2 regions of the Cupriavidus sp. 2TAF22 genome follow, and region 1 is predicted to be linked to the other one. Evidence: predicted binding sites of a transcription regulator. Region 1 holds the regulator's gene; the other holds the start of a gene.
The links. Region 1 encodes sigma-54, which starts transcription at its own class of promoters, with help from an activator protein. Its sites were predicted from a motif close to TGGCANGNAANCTGCTTT; they were not measured.
Positions count from the first base shown of each region.

Region 2: a site for sigma-54 is predicted at 5,308-5,325, ahead of AB4Z48_RS24765 (circularly permuted type 2 ATP-grasp protein). Genes of this name have one in related genera too.

Region 1 covers NZ_JBFRFX010000006.1:151,853-160,330, forward strand. The annotation lists gene lptA (lipopolysaccharide transport periplasmic protein LptA) at 1-625, shown strand, start outside; gene lptB (LPS export ABC transporter ATP-binding protein) at 670-1,455, shown strand; gene AB4Z48_RS09710 (RNA polymerase factor sigma-54) at 1,603-3,078, shown strand; gene hpf (ribosome hibernation-promoting factor, HPF/YfiA family) at 3,128-3,478, shown strand; gene ptsN (PTS IIA-like nitrogen regulatory protein PtsN) at 3,883-4,338, shown strand; gene hprK (HPr(Ser) kinase/phosphatase) at 4,416-5,387, shown strand; gene AB4Z48_RS09730 (PsiF family protein) at 5,436-5,525, shown strand; gene rapZ (RNase adapter RapZ) at 5,650-6,567, shown strand; gene AB4Z48_RS09740 (LON peptidase substrate-binding domain-containing protein) at 6,654-7,337, shown strand; gene mutY (A/G-specific adenine glycosylase) at 7,488-8,478, opposite strand, start outside.
Region 2 covers NZ_JBFRFX010000022.1:60,337-68,814, forward strand. The annotation lists gene AB4Z48_RS24745 (DNA internalization-related competence protein ComEC/Rec2) at 1-1,533, shown strand, start outside; gene AB4Z48_RS24750 (MurR/RpiR family transcriptional regulator) at 1,445-2,383, opposite strand; gene edd (phosphogluconate dehydratase) at 2,671-4,557, shown strand; gene AB4Z48_RS24760 (gluconokinase) at 4,757-5,257, shown strand; gene AB4Z48_RS24765 (circularly permuted type 2 ATP-grasp protein) at 5,539-7,011, shown strand; gene AB4Z48_RS24770 (alpha-E domain-containing protein) at 7,133-8,086, shown strand; gene AB4Z48_RS24775 (transglutaminase family protein) at 8,124-8,478, shown strand, end outside.

The DNA of each region.
Region 1 (8,478 bases):
ATCGTCCTGTCGCCGTCGCAGCACGGCTGCCCTGCTGACGCTGGCAGCCATGCTCGGCCTTGCGCTGGCCGCGCCCGCCCGCGCCGAGAAGGCCGACCGCGACAAGCCACTGGTGCTGGAGGCGGACAATGCCAGCTACGACGACGTCAAGCAGGTGTACGTACTGACCGGCAACGTGGTGCTGACCAAGGGCACCATGGTGCTGAAGTCCGATGCGGCCGAAGTGCGCACCGACCCCGAGGGCTACCAGTACGCCGTGGCCACCTCGAAGGCAGGCAAGCAGGCCTATATCCGCCAGAAGCGCGACAACGTCGACGAATACATCGACGGCTGGGGCGACCGCATCGAGTCCGACGGCAAGCAGGAAATCTCCAAGCTGATCGGCCGCGCCCGCATGGCGCGCCTGGCCGGCGCCAAGCTGGTCGACGAGATCCGCGGTGCCGTGATCACCTACGACAGCCGCAACGAGTTCTACACGGCCACCGGCGGCGCCGAGAACGCCACGGCAGGCAGCCCGTCCGGACGCGTGCGCGCGGTGCTCTCGCCGCGCCAGGAGCAGCCCGCCAGCGGCGCCGCCGCCAGTCCGCTGCCGCTCAAGCCGGCCCCTGCCCCCGCCAACCCCTGACGCCGGCGCGCAGCAGCGCCGCCCGATCCACGGATTCAGCCTTCATGACCGCTACCCAAACCGAACCGTCCCAGCCCAACGTCCTGACCGAGAGCAGCACCCTGGTCGTGCGCCACCTGAAGAAGCGCTACGGCTCGCGCACGGTGGTCAAGGACGTGTCGCTCGACGTGAAGAGCGGCGAGGTGGTCGGGCTGCTGGGTCCCAACGGCGCGGGCAAGACCACTTCGTTCTACATGATCGTCGGGCTGGTGGCGCTGGACGAAGGCGACATCGTGCTCGACGACAAGCACATCAGCGGCCTCGCCATCCACGAGCGCGCGCGCATGGGCCTGTCCTACCTGCCGCAGGAAGCCTCGGTGTTCCGCAAGCTCAACGTGCAGGAGAACATCCGCGCCGTGCTCGAGTTGCAGGTGCACGACGGCAAGCCGCTGTCCAAGGCGGATATCGAGCGACGCCTGGACTCGCTGCTCGACGACCTGCAGATCGCCCACCTGCGCGAGAATCCGGCGCTGTCGCTGTCCGGTGGCGAGCGCCGCCGCGTGGAAATCGCCCGTGCGCTGGCTTCCGCGCCGCGCTTCATCCTGCTCGACGAACCGTTCGCCGGCGTGGACCCGATCGCGGTGGGCGAAATCCAGCGCATCGTCAGCTTCCTCAAGGCACGCAACATCGGCGTGCTCATCACGGACCACAACGTGCGCGAGACGCTTGGCATCTGCGACCACGCGTATATCATCAGCGAAGGCACCGTGCTGGCGTCAGGCCAGCCCGAAGACATCATTGCCAACGAATCGGTGCGCAAGGTCTACCTGGGCGAGAACTTCCGCATGTAACGCGGGGCGCGGCCTACTGCCGCGCAGCCGGGATATTCGCGGCCAGGCGGCGTTCATGTCGCCTTTCATCCTGCAAACGATCACGGCGGCATCAGCGATAGCAATTTCCGTTCCAACGGCATGGAAGTTGCGCATAAAATAGGTCGCATGAAACCGTCGCTACAGCTCCGCCTCTCGCAGCATCTCGCGCTTACGCCGCAACTCCAGCAGTCGATCCGGCTGCTGCAACTGTCCACGCTCGAACTGCAGCAGGAAGTTGAGCAAGCGCTCACCGAGAACCCCCTGCTCGAACGCGAAAACGACTGGATCGAAAGCCCGCTGCGCGTGGGTGCCGATGGCTCCGTCAACCTGCAGAGCGCGCCCGCGCCTGCGCCCGCCGATGGCCAGGGCACCAGCGAGAACCGCCCCGACGGCGCCGCCGATGGCGACGACAACTACGCCGACAGCGGCGAGGATTACGGCAGCGACTGGAGCCTCGACGACTTTGCCCGCCGCCCGCAGGGCGACGAGGACGAAAAGACGCCGATGCAGCTGCGTGACGCCGAGCCGACGCTGCGCGAGCACCTGATGGAGCAACTCGCGCCGCTGAAGATTTCCATGCGCGACAAAGGGCTCGCGATCTTCCTGGTCGAGTCGCTGGACGACGACGGATACCTTAGCGCTTCGCTCGAGGAGATCTGCGCCGAACTGCCCGAGGAACTCGAGTTCGAGATCGACGAGGTACACGCCGTCCTGACCCTGCTGCAGAGCTTCGACCCGGCCGGCGTAGGTGCGCGCAACGCCGCCGAATGCCTGGCGCTGCAACTGCGCCGGCTCACCCATCCGCAGCGCGAACTGGCCCTGACCATCGTCACCAGCCACCTGGAGCTGCTCGCGGTGCGCGACTACACGCGCCTGAAGAAAGCGCTGCAGGTCGACGAGGCCGACCTCAAGGCCGCGCACGAACTGATCCGCTCGCTCGCCCCGTATCCCGGCCATGCCTATAGCCGCCCCGAGGCGGATTTCGTGGTGCCGGATGTTTTCGTGCGAAAAATGAGCGGCGGCTGGATCGCGCAACTCAATCCGGATGTGATGCCGCGGCTACGCATCAACGATATGTACGCGCAGATTTTGCGCGGTGCAAAAGGCGATTCAGGGGCTGCCGGACTGCAGCAAAAATTGCAGGAAGCACGCTGGTTGATCAAGAATATCCAGCAGCGCTTCGACACCATATTGCGCGTCGCACAAGCGATTGTCGAACGTCAAAAGAACTTCTTCACCCACGGGGAAATTGCGATGCGCCCCTTGGTTTTGCGGGAGATTGCCGATACACTGGGTCTACACGAGTCCACCATCTCTCGGGTGACAACCAATAAATACATGGCAACGCCGATGGGGACTTTCGAGCTGAAGTATTTCTTCGGCAGTCACGTATCCACAGAAACCGGCGGCGCGGCCTCTTCAACGGCAATTCGAGCGTTGATCAAGCAACTCATAGGAGCCGAAGATCCCAGGAATCCCCTGTCGGATAGCAGGATCGCCGAACTGCTCGGCGAGCAAGGCTTCGTGGTGGCGCGCCGTACCGTCGCCAAGTACCGCGAGGCGCTGAAAATCCCTGCCGTAAATCTCCGCAAGTCTTTGTAGCCGAGTTGCATCGCCTGCCTGATGCAACTCTTTCAGAAGGAGAAACGCTATGAACTTCAAGATCAGTGGACACCACTTGGACATCACGCCCCCGCTGCGTGAGTACGTGGAAACGAAACTGGAGCGTATCGTCAGGCATTTCGATCAAGTCATTGGCGTAAGTGTGCTGCTATCTGTCGACAATACAAAAGAAAAGGACCGGCGGCAGTACGCGGAAATCAATCTACATCTCAAGGGCAAGGACATCTTTGTCGAAGCGCATCACGAAGACCTGTATGCCGCTATCGACGCGCTAGTCGACAAGCTCGACCGGCAGGTGATTCGCCACAAGGATCGCGTGCAAAGCCACGACCGCGAAGCGGTCAAGTATCAATTGGCCGCAGCGCAGATGCAGCAATGACCGTGCCTGGCGGCCCACCTAGGGGGCCGTCGGTGTCAGTCCCTTGAAACCAGAACAAGCCGCGCCCGATGCGCGGCTTTTTTGCGCGCATTTTTGTGCCGTTCTTCCGCCTTTACGGCCGGTATCGAATCACGCAAGGGGATTCCGCAAGGCCACGCTCCCGGTGTATGCTGTGCAATACATAAGCAATAGCGCGGCAATTTTTCCGTGCGCGCGGCACCGCTTCCGCGCATCGGCTATTGCAATGCACAAGGCGGGGGCGGGCCTGCTCTATAATGGCCAGACGCCCGACACCGGCATGGGATAACCGGTGAAACGAGGGCACGAGCCTTTCTATCCCCTTTGCCTGGTGCGGCCCTCTCCTGGCCACGGGCCTGCTTACTAGAAAAACCTGCGCATTCCACATGAATCGTTTGGCTAAATTGCTGCCACCCGGCAACATCAACCTCGACGTCAGCGTCACCAGCAAGAAGCGGGTGTTCGAACAGGCCGGGCTCCTCTTCGAGAACAACCATGGCGTAGCGCGCGCTACCGTGACCGACAACCTGTTCGCCCGCGAATCGCTGGGCTCGACCGGCCTCGGAGCCGGGGTTGCCATTCCGCACGGTCGCATCAAGGGCCTCAAGCAGCCCCTGGCCGCCTTCATGCGCCTGGGCGAGCCGATCCCCTTCGAGTCGCCTGACGGCAAGCCGGTGTCGCTGCTGATCTTCCTGCTCGTGCCCGAACAGGCTACCCAGCAGCACCTGGAGATCCTTTCCGAGATTGCCCAGCTGCTGTCCGACCGCGAAATGCGCGAAGGACTCGCTACCCTGCCCACTCCCGATGCCGTGCACCAGTTGCTGACGCAATGGCATCCCTGACCCGCCGGGGCAAGCCCTGCCCGGCCAACAGGGCCGTTGCCTCCCCGGCCTGAAAGCCTGTCCCCCGAAAGCACCGCATGGAACTCACTGGCGTCACCTCGCAGTCGATCTTCGACGACAACGCAGCCGACATCAAACTCTCCTGGGTCGCTGGCCTGGAAGGGGCCGACCGGGCCTTCGACGTTGAGTTCGCGCGTGAAGCCACGTCCGCCGCCGATCTCGTCGGGCACTTGAACCTGATCCACCCGAACCGGATCCAGGTGCTCGGCAAACCCGAAATCACCTATTACCAGCGTCTCGACGACGAAATGCGCAAACGCCAGATGGGCGAGCTGATCCTGCTCGAGCCGCCCTTCCTGGTGATCGCGGACGGCATGGAGCCACCCCCCGACCTGGAACTGCGCTGCACGCGCTCGTCCACGCCCCTGTTCACCACGCCGGTATCCTCGGCCGCGGTCATCGACCACCTGCGGCTCTATCTGTCGCGGATTTCCGCGCCGCGCGTGACCATGCACGGCGTGTTCCTCGACATCCTCGGCATGGGCGTGCTGATCATGGGCGAGTCGGGTCTGGGCAAGAGCGAACTAGGCCTGGAACTGATCTCGCGCGGACACGGACTGGTGGCCGACGATGCGGTGGACTTCGTGCGCCTGGGGCCTGACTTCATCGAAGGCCGCTGCCCGCCGCTGCTGCAGAACCTGCTCGAAGTGCGCGGACTGGGCCTGCTCGACATCAAGACCATCTTCGGCGAGACTGCGGTGCGCCGGAAAATGAAGATGAAGCTGGTGGTGCAGCTGGTGCGGCGCAACGATGGCGAGTTCGAGCGCCTGCCGCTGGATTCCCAATACCTCGACGTGCTTGGCCTGCCGATCCACATGGTCAAGATCCAGGTGGCGGCCGGCCGAAATCTCGCCGTGCTGGTCGAGGCCGCCGTGCGCAACACTATCCTGCGCCTGCGCGGCATCGATACGCTGCGTGATTTCATGGACCGCCAGCGTGCCGCGATGCAGGCCGATGTCGCTTCGCGGGGCCAGGGCCGCCTGCTCTGACAAGCGGTTTCTGCGCCACTTCTCATTTGCTTACATTGCTGCCGCGCACTGGCGTCAACGTTTTCCACAGCCAGGAGAGCAAGCATGAAGAAGGGCGACGAGCGCAAGGCATTCATGAAGGAATGCCTGTCCAAGTAACAAGGGTCGCCCTTTCGTGGACGCATGTGCAAATGGCGAACTCCGGTTCGTCATTTTTTATGAGGCCTGCCCGTCACGATACCGTCATGACGGCGTCATCGCCTGATGTTATGCTTGTGACGCTATGCGCATCATACTTATCACCGGAATTTCCGGCTCCGGCAAATCCGTCGCCCTGAACGTACTGGAAGACGCAGGCTATTACTGCGTCGACAACCTGCCGGCCCAGTTCATCCCGGAACTGGCGCGCTACCTGGCCGCCCAGGGCTATACCCACCTCGGGGTCGCCACCGATATCCGCAGCCGCGAATCGCTGGACCAGTTGCCCGGCACGCTGCGCGACCTCGCCGCGGAGCACGAGGTCCGCGTGGTCTTCCTGACGGCCAATACCGATGCGCTGGTACAGCGCTACTCCGAGACTCGCCGGCGGCACCCGCTGTCGATGCGTGTCGACAAGGCCGGCCTGCCCGCCGCCACGGGCGACGATGCGGGCAATGCACCCGATGCCGATGCGCCGCTCAACGACACTTCGCTGATCGAAGCGATCGAGATGGAGCGCGAGTTGCTCAGTCCCCTGGCGGAGGCCGCGCACCGCATCGATACCAGCAATGTGCGCACCAACACCCTGCGCGCGTGGATCAAGGAGTTCGTGCGGGACGACGACCTGCGGCTCACGCTGCTGTTCGAATCGTTCGGCTTCAAGCACGGCGTGCCCAGCGACGCGGACATGGTGTTCGATGTGCGCTCGCTGCCGAATCCTTACTACGACCTCGCGCTGCGGCCGCTGACCGGGCGCGACGAGCCGGTGATCGATTTCCTGCAGAGCCAGCCGATGGTGCTGGCGATGGCCGAGGATATCCGCGCCTACGTCGAAAAGTGGCTGCCGAGTTTCATCGCCGACAACCGCAGCTACCTGACCGTGGCCATCGGCTGCACCGGCGGCCAGCATCGTTCGGTGTACATCGCCGAAAGACTTGCCAACTATTTCCGCGCGCATGGTAATGTGCTGGTGAGACACCGCGAGCTCGCGCCGGGCGGCTGACATGCCGCGACGCCAGGCTCCGCGGTCCCCGCCCGGGCCGCCGGTGTCCGGCATCGCTGCCCGGGCGCAACCTTTGCTGGCTCAGCATGTCCTCACGCGCCACGCCCACCGCTCCCGGCCCGTCGACCTCGCCGTCCTCATCCGCTACGCCGGCGCCGCCCCGGCTGGATAGCCTGCCGCTGTTTCCGCTGCACACCGTTCTGTTCCCCGATGGCCTGCTGCCACTGCGCGTGTTCGAGGCGCGCTACGTGGACATGGTGCGTGCCTGCATGCGCGACCGCACACCCTTCGGCGTGTGCCTGATCGCCAGCGGCAGCGAGGTCGCGCATCCCGGCGAGCCCACCATGCCGGAGACGGTCGGCTGCCTCGCGGATATCGTCGATTGCAATATGGAGCAGCTCGGCGTGCTGCTGATCAGTACGCGCGGGCGGCAGCGCTTCCAGCTGCTCAGCCACAGCGTGCGCGAAGACGGCCTGATGGTGGGCCAGGCCAGATTGCTGCCTGCGGACATCATCGACTGCAAGCTCGAATTGCTGGGCGAATGCCTGACCGTGCTACGCCGCATCGTCAGCTCTCTGCACGCCGAGCATCCCGGCAAGCTGCCCTTCAGCGAGCCTTTCCTGTGGGACGACCCGAGCTGGGTGGCGAACCGCCTGTGCGAACTGCTGCCGGTACCGCTCAAGGCGAAGCAGATGCTGATGGCCCTGCCCGATGCGGGGATGCGGATCGAGATCGTCCACAAATACATGCACCAACACCACATCCTCTAGGAAGGTTCAGGAAGGTTCAGGAAGGGACGAGCAAATCTGCTGCGCAAGCGGTGTCAGGCACTGTGGTGCTCGCCGTACCCATCTACGGCCGCGCTCCTCGCACCTCCACCTGCCACTCGCTGCGATTTCTTCACCCTTGCTGACCCACCCTTAGAACAAGCCTCCCCGCGCTTGCGTTTCCAGCAGCTTGCGTACCGGTGCGGGAGTGCCGACTTCATCCAGGTCGTCGAGCGAGATCCAGCGCAGCGCCGGGCCGTCGCCGCTATCGCGCACGGCCAGCGCGCCGCTCATGTCGACGCGGATGGCGCGGATGAGCAGGCGAAAGTGGGTGAAGACGTGGGTGAGCTCGCCGACCATCGCGGCACGGTCCGGGGTTCCGAATTCGCGGGCGCGTTCGAGCGCTGCGTCTTCGGCCTGCTCGGCATCGAAGGGCACGGTGTCGACCGGCATTTCAGGCAGGCTCCACAATCCACCCCAGATGCCGCTGTCCGGGCGCAGCGCCAGCAGGACCTCGCGGCCGCGCCGCACCAGCAGCATCACGGTGCTGCGCTCGGGGATGGCGGCGCGCGGCTTGGGCGTGGGCAGCACGGCAGTCAGGCCGTCGCGGCGTGCCACGCAGTCCGCCGACAGCGGGCACGACTGCGCCGCGCCCAGGCATGCAGGCTTGCCGCGCGAGCAGACGGTGGCGCCGAGATCCATCAGGCCCTGGGTGTAGGACACCATATCCTCGGACTGCGCAGGGCCCTCGGCCGGCAACACTTCGCCCGCCAGCTGCCACATGCGGGTCTCGACCGCCTTGACGCCGGGATGTCCGTGAATGCCGAAGAACCTGGCGAACACGCGCTTGACGTTGCCATCCAGGATCGGCGATCGCACGCCGGCGCTGAACGCGGCCACCGCGGCCGCGGTGGAGCGGCCGATGCCGGGCAGCGTCACCAGTACCTCCGGATCGCTCGGGAACGCGCCGCCGTGCTCGCTCATCACGGCCTTGGCGCAGCGATGCAGGTTGCGCGCGCGCGAGTAATAGCCGAGCCCGGCCCACAGGGCCATCACCTCATCGGCGCTCGCGGCGGCAAGCGCGGCGACCGTGGGAAGGCGGCTTACAAAACGCTGGAAGTACTCGATCACCGCGCTGACCTGG
Region 2 (8,478 bases), on a different contig from region 1:
TACAGCTTGCTGGCGGGCATGCAGGTGCCGGCCCAGCGCACCGTATCGATGCTGGCGGTGGCGGCGCTGGCGCTGTGGAGCGGACGCGCGCCGCCGGCCTCGCTGGTGCTGGCCTGGGCCGCGTTCGTGGCGGTCGCGCTCGATCCGTGGGCGGTATTGTCGCCGGGGTTCTGGCTTTCGTTCGGCGCGGTGGGCGTGATCTTCCTGTGCGCCACGGCGCCCGCCCGCGGGCCCGGAGCGTCGCGGTGGCAGCGCGCGCGCCACGCGCTGGCGCAGGCCGCGCGCACGCAATGGGTCGTGACCATCGGCCTGGTGCCGCTGACCCTGCTGTTGTTCCAGCAGGTTTCCGTGATCTCCCCGCTGGCGAATGCGGTGGCGATTCCGCTGATCAGCCTGCTGGTGACGCCGCTGGCACTGCTTGCGGCTGCCTTGCCGGCACCGGCGGCCGGCTGGCTGCTGGCGCCGGCGCACTTGCTGCTGGACTGGCTGATGGTTGCGCTCGAGGCGATGGCGGCGCCGCCGTGGGCGGTCTGGCAGGCGGCGCGCGCCGGCCCGCTGGCGGTTGCCCTGGCGCTGGCCGGCGCGCTGGTGTTGCTGGCCCCGATGCGCTGCGGACTGCGTGCGCGCCTGCACGGCGCCATGTTGTTGTTGCCGATGGTGCTGGCCGGGCGGCAGCCGGTGGCGCATGGCGAATTCCGCGCCACCGCGCTCGATATCGGCCAGGGCACCGCGGTCCTGGTGGAGACGCGCTCGCACGTGCTGCTCTACGACGCCGGGCCAGCCTATGGCTGGGGCGCCGACGCGGCGCAGCCGGGCAACAGCGCCGGTGCGCGCGTCATCGTGCCTTACCTGCGCGGCGCCGGCGTGCGCGCGCTCGACCGCCTGGTGATCAGCCATGAAGACGCCGACCATGCCGGCGGCGCGCGCGACGTGATGGCGGCGCTGCCGGTGCAGGCAGTGCTGACGGCCGCGCCAGCGGCGCACCCGCTGCTGGTGCTGCCCCCCGGCATGGCATTGCCCGCTGTCGGTCCCTGCGCGGCGGGGCAGGCGTGGGAATGGGACGGCGTACGCTTTTCGATGTTGCATCCGCTGCCGCAGGCGGCAGGCAATGCCGCGTTCGACAGCAATGCGCGTTCGTGCGTACTGAAGGTGGCGGGCAGCGGGCGCAGCCTCTTGCTGACCGGAGACATCGGCCGGCGCGATGAGGCCGCCTTGCTGGCGCGCCTGCCGGGGCAAGACCTGCGCGCGGACTTCCTGCAGGTGCCGCACCATGGCAGCGGCACCTCATCGAGCGCGTCGTTCCTGGCCGTGGTGGCGCCCGAGCTGGCGTTGTTCCAGCTCGGCCACGGCAACCGCTACCGGCATCCGCGCGCGGACGTGTGGGAGCGCTACGCCTCGCGCGAGATCGCCCGCTACCGCAGCGACGAGACCGGCGCGGTGCAGATCACGACGCGGGGCGGCGCTTACGCGCTGCAGGCTTACCGTCAGCACGAGCGGCGCTACTGGCGCGCGGCGCCGCCTGCGCCCCGTTGACCTGGGCGGGTTCGGCCTGGGCGATGCGGCGCTCGCGCAGGTGGGCCTTGGCGCGCTGCAGGCCGGCAGAGACAATGTCGGCACGCTCCAGCGCAACGCCCGCCGCCAGCACGTCGCCCAGCACCAGGTGGCAGATGCGCGAGGTCATCGGGGTGTAGACCTCGCTGTCTTCCTCGACGTCGGAGAACACGCAGACATCGGCCAGCTTGGCCAGCGGCGAGCCGCTGTGCGTCAGCGCCAGCACGCTGGCGCCGCTCGCGCGGGCCAGCGTGGCGGCGGCCAGCATGTCCCAGGTGCGGCCGCTGTTGGACACCAGCACGGCAACGTCGCCCGGGCCGAGCAGGGCGGCGGACATGCTGAACACGTGCGAATCCGAGTAGGCGGTGGTGGGGATGCCGAGGCGGAAGAACTTGTGCTGGATGTCCAGCGCGACGATGCCGGAATTGCCGCAGCCATAGAACTCGATGCGATGCGCCGCGGCGAGCAGCTTGATGCCGTGCTCGATCTGATCCGCGGACAGCGCGTTGCGCACCGTCATCAGGGTGGCGATGGTGCGGTCGAACACCTTGCCGGCGATATCGGCGGGGCGGTCCTCGGCCTTGACGTCCTGGTGCACGAAGGGCGTGCCGCCACCGACGTTCTGGGCGAACTGCAGCTTGAACTCGCGGAAGCCGTCGTAGCCGAGCGCGGCGCAGAAGCGCGCGATGGTGGGTTGCGAGACGCCCGCGCGTTCGGCCAGTTCGGGCATGGACAAGCGGATCACGCTGGCGCCGTGGCGGGTCACGTAATCCGCCAGGCGGCGTTCGGAGGGGCGAAGCGTGTCGTAGACAGCAAGAATTCGGTCGCGCATGGTGGGGGAGGCCGGTGTTGGCGTGCCGGCGATTTCGTCGGGCATGCCTGCCGGATTCATGTGCCGGCGGTTCGATGAGTATGTAGATATTCTACATAAATGGCGATGGAATGCCGCGCCTGTGAGCCCGCGTTTCTGCTAGGGATTTCACCTATTCCGGCCATATTTGAGGATTAGTCGACGCATTGTGATCCATGCGCGAGATGCTTTTGTCGATCCTTTCTATATAATGTAGAAAATCTACAAGAAAACACGTTCACGGATCTACAAACCAGGAACTCCCACGAATGTCGCAAGCCCTCCATTCCGAAGTGCAGGCCGTCACCGCGCGCGTGGTCGCGCGCAGCCAGCGCGGTCGCGCTGCCTACCTGGCGCGCTGCGAGCGGGCCCAGCAAGAACTGGGGCCGCTGCGTGGCTTGTCGTGTGCCAACGTGGCGCACGGCATCGCTGCGCTGCCCGCGCATGACAAGCTCAAGCTGCGGGTCGAACATGCCGCCAATCTCGGCATTGTCACGGCCTACAACGACATGCTTTCCGCCCACCAGCCGTACGAGCGCTATCCCGGCGTGATCCGCGAGGCCGCCCGCGCGGTGGGCGCGGTGGCGCAGGTGGCGGGCGGCGTGCCGGCGATGTGCGACGGCATCACGCAAGGCAATGCCGGCATGGAGCTGTCGCTGTTCTCGCGCGACGCCATCGCCATGGCCACGGCGGTATCGCTGTCGCACAACACCTTCGACGCCGCCGTGATGCTTGGCGTGTGCGACAAGATCGTGCCGGGCCTGCTGATGGGCGCGCTGCAGTTCGGCCACCTGCCGGTGGTGTTCGTGCCGGCCGGGCCCATGGCGACGGGCCTGTCCAACAAGGAAAAGGCGCGCGTGCGCCAGCTCTACGCGACCGGACAGGTTGGCCGCGAAGCCTTGCTGGAGGCAGAGTGCGAGGCCTATCACGGGGCCGGCACCTGCACCTTCTACGGTACCGCCAACAGCAACCAGTTCCTGATGGAGATCATGGGCCTGCATATGCCGGGCTCGGCCTTCGTCCATCCGGACAGCGGCCTGCGCGACGCGCTGACCGCGGCCGCCGCGCAGCGCGCGCTGGCGCTCACGGCCCGTGGCCCGGACTACCTGCCGCTGGCACGCATCGTCGACGAACGCGCGGTGGTCAACGCCATCGTCGGCCTGCTGGCCACCGGTGGCTCGACCAACCACACCATCCACCTGGTGGCGATGGCACGCGCGGCCGGGATCGTGATCGACTGGGACGATTTCGACCGCCTGTCGCGCATCACGCCGCTGCTGGCACGGGTCTATCCCAACGGCTCGGCCGACGTGAACCATTTCCATGCCGCCGGCGGCGTGGCCTACGTGATCCGCCAGCTGCTCGCAGCCGGGCTGCTGCACGAAGACGTGGAAACCGTGGCCGGCCGCGGGTTGGCGCGCTATACGCAGGAACCGGTCATGACCGACGGCGTGCTGCGGTGGCGCGACGGCCCCACCGCCAGCGGCGACGCGGCGGTGCTGGCCAGCGCGGTCGAGCCGTTCTCGCCCGAAGGCGGGCTGCGCCTGCTGCAGGGCAATCTCGGCCGCGGCATGATCAAGGTGTCGGCGGTGGCGCCCGAGCACCGCGTGGTGGAGGCGCCGGCGCGCGTGTTCGATTCGCAGGAAGGCCTGCAGGCCGCCTTCGAGGCCGGCGAGCTGACCGGCGACATGGTCGCGGTGGTGCGCTTCCAGGGGCCCAACGCCAACGGCATGCCCGAACTGCACCGCCTCACGCCGGTGCTGGGCTCGCTGCAGGACGCCGGGCACAAGGTCGCGCTGGTGACCGACGGCCGCATGTCGGGCGCCTCCGGCAAGGTGCCGGCGGTGATTCATGTGTGTCCGGAGGCGCTTTCTGGCGGACCGCTGGCGCGCGTGCGCGACGGTGACCGCATCCGCGTCGACGCTGTCGCCGGCACGCTCGAATGGCTTGGCGGCGCGCCCGGCGAATCCGCGCTCGAGGCGCGCGCGCTGGCGCCCTCGCCGGACGACGACTTCGCCAGTTTCAGCGTCGGCCGCGGCCTGTTCGGGCTGTTCCGCCGCCATGCGCGGATCGCCGAAGAGGGCGGCAGCGCGCTCGACCTGTCCGAGGCCGACGCGCCTGGCGCTGTCCAAACCGCCGTGGCCGTCGCACAATAGGCCGCGCCCCGGGCAATTCATCCGTTTTGTGCCCCTGTCCGCCGTCCGGCGGGCAGGGGCGACCCCAAGCCTGCGCACGCCAGACCTATCATGGAACATGGCTGCAGGGACGGGCGGTTTCCAGGAACCACCCGTCGCACGGCGCGGGGACTACCGACAAGGATGGGAAAACCATCCGATCACGATCGTTGGAGCAGACATGATCTACATCCTGATGGGCGTTTCCGGCAGCGGGAAAACCACGGTCGGCCAGTTGCTGGCCAAGAACCTGCATTGCGGCTTCCATGACGCCGATGAATTCCACAGCGCGGCCAACAAGGAGAAGATGCATAACGGCATCCCCCTGACCGACGAAGACCGCTGGCCCTGGCTGGCCGCCATGCGCGCGGCGATCGACGCGGCCCGCGCCGAGGGCCGTACCCATGTGTTCACCTGCTCGGCGCTGCGCCAGGTCTACCGCGACCGCCTGTTGCCGTCCGAGGGCGGCGTGACCTTCGTCTATATGAAAGGCGACGCCGCGGTGATCGGCGGGCGCCTGTCCGAGCGCAGCGACCACTTCTTCAACCCGGCCTTGCTGCAAAGCCAGTTCGAGACGCTGGAAGAGCCGAGCGACGCGCTGGTGCTCGATATCCGGCAGACGCCGGAGGCGCTGGTGCAGCGCATCCTGGCCCAGGTGCCCGCGACCGCGGCGGTGCGCTAGGGGGGTGACTCCGGTCCGGGGCGCGCTTTTCCCCTTGGGCGCGCCGGGGCTGGCAGGCATCTTGCTACATATATCATCGATGGCGCGGACGCTTGCTGCTTGCGGCTTTCGTGGCCATGGGTATCATCCCAATCAGGACAGCACTTCGACGCATGACGCATGGCCAGCGGCTTCGCCGGCCCGGGTGGTGGCCTCGAAATGCTGTGCCGGGAAGAACAAGCCAATCAAAACGGGATCGCCGGCAGCTTGGGCGGCGCCCAAATCATGGGGGAACGGCCATCATGGCGGCGCGGTTTTTCGACGAGATGCTCGATTGGCAAGATGGCGTGGCAGCGGCAATCCACGCGGGGCAGCCCCTGCCGGCAGGGGCGGTGCGCGGGCACTACAAGCAGTTCGCGGACTGGCTGGCGCGCCAGTCCGAAGGAACCATGGGCAACAAGCGCGCGGAGGCGGACCTGATCTTCCGGCGCGTGGGCATCACCTTCGCTGTCTACGGCGACAAGGACGAGTCCAACAGCGGCACCGAGCGCACCATTCCGTTCGACGTGATTCCCCGCATCTTTCCCGCCAGCGAGTGGGCCACGCTGGAGCGCGGGCTGCGCCAGCGCGTATCGGCGCTGAACCGCTTCATCCATGACATCTACCACGGCCAGGACATCATCCGCGCCGGCGTGATCCCGCCCGACCAGATCTACAACAACGCCCAGTACCGGCCAGAGATGCTCGGCATCGACGTGCCGCGCGACATCTACGCCCACGTGGCCGGCATCGACGTGGTGCGCGCGGGCGAGGGCGAGTTCTACGTGCTGGAAGACAACCTGCGCGTGCCCTCCGGCGTGTCCTACATGCTGGAAAACCGCAAGATGATGATGCGGCTGTTCCCGGACCTGTTCGCGCGCAACCGCGTGGCGCCGGTGGCCCACTATCCCGACCTGCTGCTCGACATGCTGCGCGGCGTCTCGCCGCAGAACATCGCCGATCCGACCGTGGTGGTGCTCACGCCGGGCATGTACAACTCGGCCTACTTCGAGCACGCCTTCCTCGCGCAGCAGATGGGCGTGGAACTGGTCGAGGGCAGCGACCTGTTCGTGCAGGACGAGCACCTCTACATGCGCACCACGCAGGGGCCGCAGCGCATCGACGTGATCTACCGTCGCGTCGACGACGATTTCCTCGATCCGCTCGTGTTCCGTCCCGACTCCACGCTGGGCGCGGCGGGGCTGCTGTCGGTCTACCGTGCCGGCAACGTGACCATCTGCAATGCCATCGGCACCGGCGTGGCCGACGACAAGTCGATCTACCCCTACGTGCCCGACATGATCCGCTTCTACCTCGGCGAGGAAGCGATCCTCAACAACGTGCCGACCTATATGTGCAGGCGCCCCGACGACCTGCAGTACGTGCTCGACCACATGGACGAACTGGTGGTCAAGGAAACCCACGGCGCCGGCGGCTACGGCATGCTGGTGGGGCCCGCCGCCACGCGCGCGGAGATCGACACTTTCCGTGAAGTGGTGCGCGCGCGTCCGGAGCAGTACATCGCGCAGCCCACGCTGGCGCTGTCGACCTGCCCGACCTACGTGGAAGCGGGCATCGCGCCGCGCCATATCGACCTGCGGCCCTTCGTGCTGTCGGGCAAGGATGTGCGCATGGTGCCGGGCGGGCTGACGCGCGTGGCCTTGCGCGAAGGCTCGCTGGTGGTCAATTCGTCGCAGGGCGGCGGCACCAAGGACACCTGGGTGCTGGAGCGCTGAAGCGCCGGAATGGCCGGATGCGGGGCGCGCCAGGCGTGCCCGCGGATTGTTGGGATTGCCGCGCCGCCGCTGTCCATGCGCGGGCGGCGTGGACGAACAGCGCAGTACGAGGGGACTGACCATGCTAAGCCGCACCGCCGACCATCTGTTCTGGATGGCGCGCTATACCGAACGCGCGGAGAACACCGCGCGCATGCTCGACGTGAACTACCAGACTTCGCTGCTGCCGCAATCGGCGGAAGTGGCGGAGCAGGGCTGGTGGGCGATGCTCGACATTTCCGAGCTGACCGCCGTGTTCGACAACAAATACGGCCTGCTCACGCGCGACGATGTGATCGACTTCATGGTGCGCGACATGACCAATCCGTCGTCGATCATGAGCTGCCTGCGCGCTGCCCGCGAGAACGCGCGCGCGGTGCGCGGCTCGCTCACCACCGAGGTCTGGGAAACCATCAACACCACCTGGCTCGATGTGCAGCGCCTGATCGCAGATGGCGTGCTGTGCGAGGACCCGGCGCAGTTCTTCGAGTGGGTCAAGTTCCGCTCGCACCTGGCGCGCGGCGTGCAGTTCGGCACCATGCTCAAGGACGACGCCTTCCACTTCATGCGGCTGGGCACCTTCCTCGAGCGCGCTGACAATACCGCGCGGATCCTCGACGTGAAGTTCCAGGCCAGCACCGTCGACGACAGCGATCCCAACCGCGACGCCAACGATTTCTATCACTGGGCGGCGGTGCTGCGCTCGGTGTCGGGGTTCGAGGTCTACCGCAAGATCTACCGCACGGTGATCACGCCCGAGCGCGTGGCGGAGCTGCTGGTGCTGCGCCCGGACATGCCGCGTTCGCTGGTGTCGAGCCTGGACGAGGTGGTGGCGATCCTGGCGCTGGTGGGCAACCAGCATTCCTCGGAGACCGAGCGGCAGGCTGGTAAACTCCACGCCGATTTGAAATACGCGCGCATCGACGACATCTTCGCCGTCGGCCTGCACGCTTACCTGACCAGTTTCCTAGAGCGCATCGGCGACCTCGGCAACGGCATCAGCCGGGATTTCCTCGTGCCGCTGCTGGCTGCCTGAACCACTCGCGTGGTAGTCGCGCCGGCCTCGCCATATCGTGAAATACAAGATCCATCACAAGACCGTCTACCGCTATGCCGAGCCGGTCCGCCGCAGCGTGCACGAACTGCGCCTGGCACCGCGCTCGGGGCCGCTCCAGACCGTGCGGGAGTGGCACCTGTCGGTGCCGGGCAACCTGTCCGAGGCGCGCGACGGTTTCGGCAATATCGTGCACAGCTTCACCGTCGCCGGTCCGGCCCGGACCCTGGTGATCGAAGCCAGCGGCGTGGTGGAAGTGACGCCGGCGGCGGGCGGCAGCGCGCCGCTGTTCTGCGATGCGCCGCCCGCGGGCGAGGCGCGCGTGTCGCCGCTGTATTACCTGGGCGGCACGCCGCTGACCGCGGCCGAACCCG